2 linked regions of the Rhodopseudomonas palustris genome follow. The protein of the gene in region 2 interacts with the protein of the main gene of each other region in a pairwise test. Links are inferred from orthologs where the notes say so. Each region holds a gene or a part of one and is shown on either strand. Other genes may lie near its edges.

Region 1 (7,352 bases), 280 kb from region 2 along the record:
GCTGGTCAAGGCGCTGCGCCAAGCGGGTCTGCCGGTCGAGATCGTGCACACGTCGCGGTTCGCAGCCTATCGCACGCTGATCGGCCAGAACGCCAAATCGGATACGTCGGACGCGCGCCTGCTCGCGGCATATGCGGCGAGCCCCGACGAAATCCGAGGCCGCAAGCCCGATCACGTCGAACTCGAGGAAAATCCGGTCCGGGAGGCGCTTCATGAATGCGCCAGCCGCCGCGACCAGCTCAAACAGATGATCCACGCCGAGAGTTGCCGGCTGGCGACGACGCGGCTCGCCGAGATCCGGCAGGCGATCGAGCAGCACCTCGACATGCTTCGGGCCGAAGACAAATCACTCCAGCAGAGGATGCAGACCCTGCTCCGCCAGAGCGCCGACCTGGTCGCGGCCCAACGCCTGCTCACCACCATCAAAGGCATCGGCGTCACCTCGGCGATGACCCTGATCGCCATGGTGCCCGAGCTCGGCCGCGTCGACAACAAGGCCGCCGCAGCGCTGGTCGGCGTGGCGCCGTTCGTTCGCCAAAGCGGTACGATGACCGCTCCGGCCCGCATCCGCGGCGGCCGTGCGGCCGTCCGACACATCCTCTACATGGCGGCCGTCGCCGCCAGCCGGCACAATAAAATCCTGCGACCGTTCTACGAACGCCTGATCGCCGACGGCAAGCCAGTGAAGGTTGCACTCATCGCTGTGCTCCGCCGGCTCGTCGTGTTCGCCAATGCTGTTCTGAGGTCCGGACAGCCCTGGAAAGGCGCATCACTGACTTGACAGGAGACACGGTAGATTCCGGGTTCGCGAGCTATCGCTCGCGCCCCGGAATGACCATCAGCTATATGAGCCGCTCGCGGCCTTAATGGCCCGCCGTTTCGATCGCATCCGCGATCGCAATCGTCTTCCTGGCGATCTCGGCGTGCAGCCGTTCGACCATGCGGCCGTCGAGCTGGATCGCGCCGCGGCCCTGGTTCTCCGGGCGCTCGAACGCGGCGAGGATCTTGCGGGCCTGCGCGACGTCTTCCGCCGGCGGCGTAAAGGCGGCGTTGCAGGCGTCGATCTGGCCGGGATGGATCAGCGTCTTGCCGTCGAACCCGAGATCGCGGGCCTGCGCGCACTCTTCGGACAGGCCGTCGACATTGCCGATGTCGCTGTACGGACCATCCAGCGCGATCAGGCCGTGAACCCGGGCGGCGAGCACGCAACGCGTGATCATCGGCAGCATGGTGGAACGCCCGGGCAGCATCCGGATGCCGGTCTCGCGCGAGATGTCATTGGGGCCGAACACGAAGCCTTCCAGCCGGGACTTGGCATCGTGCTTCTGCGCCGCCAGTTCCTCGGCGTGCAGCACGCCGCGCGCGGTCTCGATCATGATCCAGACCCGGATCGACGGATCGGCGCCGAGTTCGGCGAGCCTGTTGCCGACGGTGGCGATGTCCTCGATGGTCGAGACCTTCGGCACCAGAATGCCGTCGGGCCCGGCCTTTGCGGCCATCGCGACGTCGTCCTGCCACCACGCGGTGTCGAGCGCGTTGATCCGCACCAGCACCTCGCGCTTGCCGTAGCCCTTGGCCGCCACCGCAGCGGCGATCTGGTCGCGCGCGACATCCTTGGCGTCCGGCGCCACCGCGTCTTCGAGGTCCAGGATCAGGCCGTCGGCGGGCAGCAGCCGGGCTTTTTCGAGCGCTCGCGCGTTCGATCCCGGCATGAACAACAGGCTGCGGCGCGGTCGGATCATGGTTCCCCCCTGGCGATACGAAAATCGCCCGAGGCGATAGCATCCCGGCCGCCGGGCCGGAAGGCTTGTTCGCGGTCGCATCCTGTGATTATCGGTGCGGGATCAGGCGCGCGCGTATCCTGGTCGCATCGCATCCCGCTCGCATACGCGCCATTGTCCACCATGGAGAGACCGCGCCGATGACCTCTTTTCCGACGTCCCTGATCTCGGGCTACGAAGCGTTCCGAAGCCAGCGGCTGCCGACCGAGCAGAGCCGCTATCGCGAACTCTCCGAGCGCGGTCAGTCGCCGGAGGTGATGGTGATCGGCTGCTGCGACAGCCGCGTCTCGCCGGAGGTGATTTTCGACGCCGGGCCGGGCGAGATCTTCGTGGTCCGCAACGTCGCCAATCTGGTGCCGGTGTACGAGCCCGACGGCGGCGCCCACGGCGTTTCGGCGGCGCTGGAATTCGCCGTGCAGGTGCTCAAGGTGAAGCACATCGTGGTGCTCGGCCACGCCCAATGCGGCGGCATCAAAGCCTTCACCGACAAAACCCCGCCGCTGACCGAGAGCGATTTCATCGGCCGCTGGATGCAGATGTTCACCAAGCCCGGCGAAGTCGTCGAAAAGCGCGACCACGAAACCGTGCAGGACTTCCGCACCCGGATCGAGAAGGCCGCGGTGTTCCGCAGCATCGAGAATCTGATGACCTTCCCCTGTATCCAAATATTGGTCGAGCGCGGCCGGCTGCAGCTCCACGGCGCCTATTTCGGCGTCGCCGACGGCGAGCTCTACGTGCTCGATCAGGACAGCAAGCAGTTCGTGCCGGTCGTGAAGGTGGTGTGAGACGGAACGCGACGTCATTGCCGGGCCTCGACCCGGCAATCCCTCACCCTTCGCAGAATGTCCGCCGCGCGCTGAGACGCGCAGGATGGATGCGCGGATCGCGCCCGCGCAAGAGGGTTCGAGCGCGAGCATGCTCGCGTCGGCGGCCTAGTGGCCGCCCTTGTCGTCGCTGTGACCCCAGCGGTCGGACAGCGCCATGATCAGGGTCGAGATCACGAACACCAGATGGATGCCGATCAGCCAGGCCAGCTTGGTCTGGTCGTAGCTGTCGATGTTCATGAACGCCTTCAGCACCTGGATCGCCGAGATCGCCACGATCGAGGCCAGCAGTTTTTGCTTCAGCCCGGCGAAGTCGACCTTGGTCATCCATTCGGGCCAATCGGGGTGATCGCCGGGGTCGATCCGCGACACGAAGTTTTCGTAGCCGGAGAACACCACGATTAGTACCAGATTGCCGGTCAGTGAGACGTCGATCAGGCTGAGCACGCCGAGGATGATGTCGGATTCCTTGGCGAGGGTGGCGTGCAGGATCAGTTCGGCGAGCAGCACCACGAATTTGTACAGCAGCACCAGCAGGCTGATCACCAGCCCGAAATAGAACGGAGCCATCAGCCAGCGGCTGTTGAACAGCACGGTCTCGAAGCCGCGCTCGACGCGCTTGGTGGCGGAGGACGAGGTCGGCGGATCGGGCTGGTCGGTCATGGCAGGTCCGTCGGCGATGGAGCTGCGTCAGCCTAGCGCGGCTGCGGCCTTTCGTCAGTACCATTGCGCACCATGAACGCAAATGGCCGGGGACGAGCCCCGGCCATCAGCAATCAGTACCGATCTGCGGCGGACTATGCCGCCTGCTTCTTGGCGGTGATCAGCTTGCGGTTGATCAGCGCCTCGGCGATCTGGATCGCGTTCAGCGCCGCGCCCTTGCGCAGGTTGTCGGACACGCACCACAGCACCAGGCCGTTCTCGACCGTCGCATCCTCGCGGATGCGGCTGATGTAGGTGGCGTCTTCGCCGGCGGCTTCGTACGGCGTGACGTAGCCGCCCGGCTCGTGCTTGTCGATCACCAGGCAGCCCGGCGCCTTGCGCAGGATTTCGCGCGCCTCGTCGGCGGTGATCGGGTTCTCGAACTCGATGTTGACCGATTCCGAATGGCTGACGAACACCGGCACCCGCACGCAGGTCGCGGTCAGCTTGATCTTGGGGTCGAGGATCTTCTTGGTCTCGACCATCATCTTCCACTCTTCCTTGGTAAAGCCATCTTCCATGAAGACGTCGATCTGCGGGATGAGGTTGAAAGCGATCCGCTTGGGGAACTTCTTATTCACCAGCTCGTCGTTGGTGTAGACGGCCTTGGTCTGCGAGAACAGTTCGTCCATCGCGTCCTTGCCGGCGCCCGACACCGACTGATAGGTCGACACCACCACGCGCTTGATCTTGGCGTGATCGTGCAGCGGCTTCAGCGCCACCACGAGCTGCGCGGTCGAGCAGTTCGGATTGGCGATGATGTTCTTCTTGGTGAAGCCGGCGGCGGCCGCGGCGTTCACTTCCGGCACGATCAGCGGCACGTCCGGATCCATCCGCCACGCCGACGAATTGTCGATCACGACCGCGCCCTGCTGGCCGATCTTCGGCGACCACTCCTTCGACACCTCGCCGCCCGCCGACATCAGGCAGATGTCGACGTCGCTGAAGTCGTAGTGCTCGAGCGCCTTGCATTTCAGGGTTTTGTCGCCGTAGCTCACCTCGACGCCGACCGAGCGGCGCGATGCCAGCGCCACCACCTCGTCGGCCGGGAACTTGCGTTCGTCCAGAATGGCGAGCATCTCACGCCCGACATTGCCGGTCGCACCCACTACCGCGACTTTGTAACCCATCGTTCACTCTCCGAAGGAATTTGCTCCGCTGCGGCAGGCCGCAGCAAGGAGAAGTCAGCGCTTCTATGCGAGAAACGCCGCTGACACAACGTATTACCCTTTCGAGCCCGCGCCAATGCGAAGCAACCCGGCCCTCCGCGCCGCTGCCCATCCGTCCCGGATTCACCCGGCGCTGCGCAGTTTCGCCGACGAATGCCGCGACACCGTGCTGCGGATGCTGGCCTATGTCGGCGCGCTGGCGCTGATCGGCCTGATCGTGTTCTACAGCGCCAATCCGTTGACCGACGCCGCGATCACCGCGGCGGTCACCGCCGAGCCTGAGCCGGGCTGGAGCGTGGCGCCGCGCTCCTCTCCGGCGTTCGCGGTCAGCCAGCTCGATTGGCCGGGAAAATCCGACAGCACCGAAATCCTTCGCCACCCCGACGGCGGCCGCAAGGACGTGGTGCGGATTGCAGCGCCCGGCGAGCCGGTGGCGGCCGAGATCGAGGTCTACCGGATCGGCAGCGAGGCATCCCGGCTGGCGCCTGAAGTGGAGCTGGCGGCGCGGATGGACCCGGGCGGCACCGCCGCGCTCGAGGCCGCCGGGGTGATCGAAACCAAATTCGGCCCGGTGCCGCTGTTCGGAACGGCCGGCGGCGATCGTCCGGCTGGCGCCTGTCTCGGCTTCGTCAAGCCGATCGAGACGGCCGGCCTGCGGATCTCGGGCTTTTCCTGCCGTGGTGACACCGGGCCGCAGCGCCGGGCCGCGGTTGCCTGCCTGCTCGACCGGCTGGTGCTGCTGAGCGGGGACGCCGCCACCGCGGCCGCGTTCGCGCAGGCCGAGCTGCGGCGGGAACGCTGCGCGCCGAATCAGCTTCCGGCCGCGTCGGCCTCCGCCGATTGGGTGACCGGCGTGCAAGACCCGGTGCTGCGGGGGCGGCTGTGATCGCCGGGGCCGCTCCGTGCCGGCTAACGCGCTGGAGTTGATGCAACATTTCGGCCTCGCGCGGATTGAATGATTGTCACGCGGTGTTGCCGGATTGACCTTGTGGCCGGCGTGCGGCGACGGCTACAAAGGACGAACCTGGAATGCGCCTGCCGATGGGGACCCCGATGCTCGTGAAATCCACTGCCGCCAGACTGTTGCCGGTGCTGCTCGCGGCAGCCGCCGTTGCCTTGATCGGCACCAGCACTGCCGATGCCGCGCCGAAGAAGAAGCGGGTTTACAGCACCTCCGACCAGATCCGCTACGGCGCCCGCGGCCCGAACGTGGTTTATCAGTCCGGTCCGCGTACCCGGGTTTACGTCACCAAGCGGTCCTGGCTCGATGCCGGCACCGAGGTGCTGCCGGGCGACCGCAAGTTCAGCGACTACGCTTTCCCGCCGGGTTATTCGTTCGCCCGCGAGAACGGTCAGCGTCCGCTCGACCGCTGGCCGCTCAACCCGGCGTCCGACCTCGGCGGCTATCCGACCGCTTTCCCGCTGTACTGATCGGCGCGTCCTGTCAGAAACACGAACGCCCGGCGTGAGCCGGGCGTTTTGTTTGAGCCTTAGCCGGCGATCAAAGCGCCCGCCGGCGCCCGATCCTGAGGCGCCGGGCGAGGCTCGAAGAGCCTGGCCGCGGCGTCTCGAAGGATGCGGCAACACCTCAGCCGTGCAGCGCCTGCATCTCGGCGACGATCGCTTCGCCCATCTGCGAGGTCGACACCACGGTGGTGCCTTCGCTCTTGATGTCGGCGGTGCGCAGGCCCTTGGCCAGCACCGCGGCGATCGCCTGATCGAGCTTGTCGGCGAGCGCGCCCATGTCGAGCGAATAGCGCAGCGCCATGCCGAACGAGGCCAGCATCGCCACCGGATTGGCCATGCCCTTGCCGGCGATGTCCGGGGCCGAGCCGTGCACCGGCTCGTACATCGACTTGCGCTTGCCGGTCTTGGTGTCGACCGCGCCGAGCGAGGCCGACGGCAGCATGCCGAGCGAGCCGGTCAGCATCGCGGCGATGTCGGACAGCATGTCGCCGAACAGGTTGTCGGTGACGATGACGTCGAACTGCTTCGGCCACTTGACGAGGTTCATGCCGCCGGAATCGGCGAGCTGGTGCTCGAGCTGCACCGACTTGTATTCGCGGTCGTGCACCTGGGTCACCACCTCGTTCCAGAGCACGCCCGTCTTCATGACGTTGCGCTTCTCCATCGAGGTCACCTTGTTGCGGCGTTTCTGCGCCAGGTCGAAGGCGACGCGAGCGATGCGCTCGATCTCGTAGGTGTCGTAGACCTGGGTGTCGATCGCGCGCTTCTGGCCACCTCCGAGGTCGGTGATGGTCTTCGGCTCGCCGAAATACACCCCGCCGGTCAGCTCGCGGACGATCATGATGTCGAGGCCCTCGACCACGTCGCGCTTCAGGCTGGAGGAATCCGCCAGCGCCGGGTAGCAAACCGCCGGGCGCAGATTGGCGAACAGGCCGAGATCCTTGCGCAGCCGCAGCAGGCCGGCCTCGGGGCGGGCGTCGTACGGCACGCCGTCCCACTTCGGACCGCCGACCGCGCCGAAGATCACCGCGTCGGAGGCGTGCGCCAGCGCCATCGTAGCGTCGGTGATCGCCACCTTGTCGGCATCATAGGCGGCGCCGCCGACCAGCCCGTGCTCGGTCTCGAAGCTGGCAATGCCGGCCTTGTTGAGCCAGTCGATCAGCCGGCTGACCTCGGCCATCACTTCGGTGCCGATGCCGTCCCCGGGAAGAAGAAGCAGTTTGTGCGTTGCCATATGAGCCTCGATATCAATGGAGGTCGTCATGCCCGGGCTTGACCCGGGCATCCATCCGTCTCGCAAGAAGCTGGATTGCCGGGTCGAGCCCGGCAACGACGCCGTGAGGAATTCGCGGGGCCGAGTGCTAGATCGCCGGTGCGGGCTTGGCAAGACAGTGTTGCGCAGCGGCTGC
Region 2 (5,261 bases):
GGCGGCGCTGCCGAAGCCCACCGCGCTGCGGATCGGCGACCTGCTCAGCGGCGAACTCAACGCGCTGAAGACGCGGGCGAGGGGCAAGGCCGGCCCGGTTTATCAGCTCGTCAGCGATCCGCGTCGGCTGCCGGCGCCGTCCGGGCTCTGCAACCTCGAAAACGGCCCCGAGACGTTCCAGATCGTTCCGGCGGACGAAGCCCAGGCATCGCAATTGAAGTCTCACCGCGGCAAACAGGTCGCGCTGAAGGTCGGGTCGGTGGCGTGCGCCAGCGAGCCCGGCCAGATCAGCGAAGCGGTCGTGACCAAATGGAGTCTGGTGAAGTAAGCCGCAGCCACTCGCGTTCGTGGGGAGCGAGCGTTTGCTACGCCTTCGCCGGCCGGAGCGTGGCGAAGTGGTCGCGGCGTTGCAGAAAGGCCAGCAGCACCAGGCTCGGGACGGCCACTGCGACGCTGATGATGAAGAATGCCGGCCAGCCGGTCGCCTGTGCCACGTAGCCGGCGCCGGCGGACAGATAGGTGCGACCGACCGCGGCCAGCGCGGTGAGAAGCGCGTACTGCGTTGCGGTATGTAGCGGGTTCTGGCACAGCGCCGACAGGTACGCGACGAAGATCACCGTGCCGATCGCGCCGGTGAAATTCTCCACCGAGATCGCCATCGCCAGCGCCCATTGATTGACGCCGACGGTCGACAGCCAGGCGAACGCCAGATTCGACACCGCCTGCAGCACCGCCCCGATCCACAGGCTGGTGACCAGCGAATAGCGCCGGGCCAAATAGCCGCCGGCGAAGCCGCCGATCAGCGTTGCCGCCAGCCCGACTCCCTTGACGATCGCCGCATAGTCGTTGCGCGAATAGCCGAGATCGATCACGAACGGCGCCGTCATGGTGCCGGAGAACGCGTCGGTGAACTTGAACAGCACCACGAAGGCGAGGACGGTGAGCGCATCCTTGCGGGTGAGAAATTCGGTGAAGGCGCCGAGCGCCGCGTGGAACACCCGCTTGAAGCTGCTTTCGCCGCTGGTCGCCGCTTCGGCGCGGCGTGACTGCTCCGGCTCGGTGGCGACCAGCGCCGTGACGGTGCCGATCAGCACCATTGCGGCCATCGTCACATAGCCCCACATCCACGCGGTGTTGCGCGTCAGTCCAGTGCTCTCATAAGCGCTGACCAGGAACAGCACGCCAGCGGTCGAGATTAACATGCCGATCCGGTAGGCGGCCACATAGGACGCCATACCGGCAGCCTGCTCGTCTTCCGGAAGGCTCTCCACGCGGAAGGCGTCGATGACGATGTCCTGGGTCGCCGAGGCGGCGGCGACCAGCAACGCGCCGATTGCCACATACAGCGGCGACTTCGCCGGATCGGTGAGCGCCAGCAGCAGGATTGCGGCGATCAGCAATAGCTGCGCGAACACCAGCCAGCCGCGACGGCGGCCGAAGGCGCGCGTCAGCAGCGGGACATGCAGCGCATCGACCAGCGGCGCCCAGATGAACTTCAGCGTGTAGGGCGTGCCGACCAGCGCGAACAGCCCGATGGTGCCGAGATCGACGCCGGACTCCCGCATCCAGACCAGCAGCGTCGAGCCAGACAGTGCCAGCGGGAGCCCCGACGCGAACCCGAGAAACAGCACCACCAGCACGCGGGGCTGCAAATACACCGCCATCGCGTCGCGCCAGCCCGGCTTGGCGGGACTCTGCGGAGCGGCGGGATCGGCCTGTGGCAGGCCGGAAGCGGGGCTAGTCATGGGGTGAATCTATCCGATTCGGCGGCGCCAAGCGGGCGGCCGCGGTGATGATGGCCGGAGCCCTGCTTCGTCAGCTCCGCGTCATTTCGTCGATGCGGAAGCTCGCTGCGGCGAACAGGTCAGCGCGGTCGGGCGCCAACGGCGCTTCGGGCGCGGAAGCCGCTGCAGGGGCGGCCGGGTCGCTGAAGTCCAGCTCCTCGATCCGAGCGGCGCGGCGCTCGATCTTGTCGGCCGAGATCAGGATCTGGCGGACGTCGTCGTTGACCTGGCCGAAATGGGTCTGCAGTTTGGTGACGCGCTCGCGCAAGCGAGCCAGATCGTCGGACAGGCTGAGCACTTCGGTGCGGATCTGGTCGGCGGCGTCGCGCATGCGCGCGTCCTTCAGGATCTGCTGCATCACCTGGATCGCCAGCATCAAGAGCGACGGCGACACCAGCACGACGCGGGCACGATAGGCCTTCTGAATCACGTCGTCGAAACCGTCGTGGATTTCCGCATAGACCGACTCCGACGGCACGAACATCAGCGCGGTGTCCTGGGTCTCGCCCGGGATCAGATATTTCGACGCAATGTCGTCGACGTGGCGCATCACGTCGATGCGCAGCCGCTGCGAAGCGGACTTTCTCTCCTCGTCGGTCCGCGCCTCGCGCAGCGCTGTGACGGCTTCGAGCGGGAACTTGGCATCGATGCACAGCGGCGGCTGATCCGGCATCAGCACCACGCAGTCCGGCCGCTTGCCGGTCGACAGCGTGTATTGGAACGCGAACGAGCCCTTCGGCAGCCCGTCCTGCACGATCGTTTCCATCCTGGCCTGGCCGAACGCGCCGCGCGCCTGCTTGTTGGCGAGCACGTCGCGCAGGGTCGTCACCTGATCGGTCAATTCGGTGAGGTTGTCATGGGCACGGTCAATGATGCCGAGCCGCTCGTGCAGCGCCTGCAGGCTCTGCATGGTGTAGCGGGTCGACTGGGTCAGCGACTGGCCGAACCGGTGGGTGACGCTGTCGAGCCGTTCGCTCATCGCCCGGGCCATCTCGGCCTGGCGGCCGGCGAGCGCCCGGCCCATCGCATCGACCCGGCCGTTGGCCTCGTGCTGGGCCCGCATCAACAGTGCCAGCCGCTGGTCGATCTCTGCGGTCCGCCGCGCGGCGCTGCCCCGGGCCACCAGCACGGCGATGATCGCGAGCAGCGCCAGTGCCACGACTGCAATAGCCCCGCCGGCCATTCCGACGCTGACCGGGAGGTCGCCGAACCTGAACAGGATCTGATCCATCGCCGCCGGTGTCGCAGATTGCACACTCATGGGGAACGAAGATAGAACAGGGCGCTGAACAGACCTTTAAGCCCGAACGCGCCGAAAGTGGCAGAGGCTCCGTTCGGTCCCGGATTGACCGCAACGTCGGCGCCGCTTAAATCGCCGCCATGGCCCTGCGCGAAATCATCATCCTGCCCGACAAGCGGCTACGTGAAATCTCCAAGCCCGTCGCCGAGGTGACGACCGAGATCCGCAAGCTCGCCGACGATATGTTCGAGAGCATGTACGAGGCCCCCGGAATCGGGCTGGCGGCGATCCAGATCGCCGAGCCGGTGCGGCTGATCACGATGGATATCGTCCGCAAGGAGGGCGACGGCAAAAGCGATCCGCGCGCCTTCATCAATCCTGAGATCGTCGGCGCGTCCGCTGAGATGAACGTCTATGAGGAAGGCTGCCTGTCGATCCCGGAATACTACGCCGAGGTCGAGCGCCCGAAGACGGTGCGGATCCGCTACACCGATCTCGACGGCAACGTCCGGGAAGAGGACGCCGACGGTCTGTTCGCGACCTGCATCCAGCACGAGATCGACCACCTCAACGGCGTGCTGTTCGTCGATCACCTGTCGAAGCTGAAGCGCGCGATGGTGATTCGCAAGTTCGAGAAGGCTGCCAAGCGCGGCATCAAATACGTCTGAGCGCTCGCGCAGGTGACCGGCGGGCGCGTTGCGGCCGCTCGGCCTCCATCGCCAGATCTGTCCAGGACTTATGTCATGCCGCTTCGCCTCGTCTTCATGGGCACGCCCGAATTCGCGGTGCCGACGCTGCTGGCGCTGTCGGCCTACGGGCACGACATTGCCGCGGTTTACACGCGCGAGCCGAAACCGGCCGGTCGCGGCATGAAGCTGCAGGAGACGCCGGTGGCGCTCGCGGCACATCGGCTGCAGGCGCCCGTGCTGACGCCGAAGACGTTGCGCACCGAGGAGGCGCTGGCGAATTTTCGCGCCCACGAGGCGGATGCGGCCGTCGTCGTCGCTTATGGCATGATTCTGCCGCAGCCGATTCTCGATGCGCCCGCACTTGGCTGCTTCAATCTGCACGGCTCGCTGCTGCCGCGCTGGCGCGGCGCCGCGCCGCTCAATCGCGCCATCATGGCGGGTGACGCCGAAACCGGCGTGATGGTGATGAAGATGGACGCTGGCCTCGACACCGGCGACGTCGCGATGGCCGAGCGGATCGCCATTACCGACGCCATGACGGTCACCGACGTGCACGATCAGCTCGCCCGGCTCGGCGCCGACCTGATGGTGCGGGCGATGGCGGCGCTGGAGCGCGGCGGGCTGCAGCTCACCAGGCAGCCCGAAGATGGCGTCACCTACGCGGCCAAGATCGACAAGGCCGAAGCCAGGATCGACTTTTCGCAGCCGGCGCGCGCGGTGCTGCGCCACATCCACGGCCTGTCGCCGTTCCCGGGCGCGTGGTGCGAATTGCCGATCGAAGGTCAGCCGGTGCGGATCAAGGTGCTGCGCTGCGCGCTCGCCGAGGGCCGCGGTACGCCGGGCGAAGTGATCGGCGATGATCTCACGATTGCTTGCGGCGACGGCGCGATCCGGATCGCGCAATTGCAGCGCGCCGGCAAGCAGCCGATGACCGTCGAGGAGTTTTTGCGCGGCACCCCGATCGCGAAGGGCGTGCGGGTGGCTTAGGGTTCTATCCGAGCCGCTACCCCAATCGTCGGCCGTCACCACCCGCGCATGCGGGTGGCCCAGTATCCCAGAGCGTTCGTGATCTGTTACTGACGCTCTGCAATACTGGGTCGCCCGGTCGAGCCGGGCGATGACGACAGAATTCGGGGCTACGCCGCGCCCTAAAGATGAGTCGCATGCCCCGCTACAAACTCACCATCGAATATGACGGCGCGCCGTTTTGTGGCTGGCAGTTGCAGCCGAAGCTTCCGTCGGTGCAGGGCGCGCTGGAGGCGGCGGCACTAGCGACGTGCGGCGAGGCGGTGCGGGTGCACGGCGCCGGCCGCACCGACGCGGGCGTCCACGCGCTCGGGCAGGTGGCGCATCTCGACATCGCCAAGCCGTTCCGCGCCGACAAACTCCGCGACGCGCTGAACGCCCATCTGCGGCCCAATCCGGTCGCGGTGCTGGCGGCCGAGATCGTGCCGGAGACGTTCGAGGCGCGGTTCTCGGCAGTGCGGCGGCACTATCGCTATCGCATCGCCAACCGCCGCTCCAACCTGGCGCTCGATCTCGGCAAGG

What was found.
Region 1: the proteins of def (region 2) and FLL57_RS20790 interact in binary tests that used the Escherichia coli proteins (3 or more experiments, as listed by UniProt). The link is inferred for Rhodopseudomonas palustris from one-to-one orthologs.

The regions. Positions count from the first base shown.
Region 1 is NZ_CP041387.1:4,510,373-4,517,724, reverse strand. The notes cover bases 2,421-5,286. They hold FLL57_RS20790 (aspartate-semialdehyde dehydrogenase), read right to left. Parts: upstream 4,438-5,286; coding sequence 3,403-4,437; downstream 2,421-3,402. Other genes in these bases: FLL57_RS20785 (hypothetical protein), read left to right, coding at 4,553-5,286; FLL57_RS20795 (TIGR00645 family protein), read right to left, coding at 2,714-3,268; FLL57_RS20800 (carbonic anhydrase), read left to right, coding at 2,421-2,566. In the rest of the region: FLL57_RS20810 (IS110 family transposase), read left to right, coding at 1-781; FLL57_RS20805 (HpcH/HpaI aldolase/citrate lyase family protein), read right to left, coding at 864-1,742; more of FLL57_RS20800, read left to right, coding at 1,922-2,420; more of FLL57_RS20785, read left to right, coding at 5,287-5,362; FLL57_RS20780 (hypothetical protein), read left to right, coding at 5,506-5,907; leuB (3-isopropylmalate dehydrogenase), read right to left, coding at 6,065-7,177.
Region 2 is NZ_CP041387.1:4,233,435-4,238,695, reverse strand. Bases 2,127-4,928 are described here. They hold def (peptide deformylase), read left to right. Parts: upstream 2,127-3,164; coding sequence 3,165-3,692; downstream 3,693-4,928. Other genes in these bases: truA (tRNA pseudouridine(38-40) synthase TruA), read left to right, coding at 4,877-4,928; fmt (methionyl-tRNA formyltransferase), read left to right, coding at 3,768-4,700; FLL57_RS19490 (DNA recombination protein RmuC), read right to left, coding at 2,127-3,015. Also shown: FLL57_RS19500 (hypothetical protein), read left to right, coding at 1-328; FLL57_RS19495 (AmpG family muropeptide MFS transporter), read right to left, coding at 366-1,745; more of FLL57_RS19490, read right to left, coding at 1,816-2,126; more of truA, read left to right, coding at 4,929-5,261. UniProt on the Escherichia coli protein: Removes the formyl group from the N-terminal Met of newly synthesized proteins. Requires at least a dipeptide for an efficient rate of reaction. N-terminal L-methionine is a prerequisite for activity but the enzyme has broad specificity at other positions.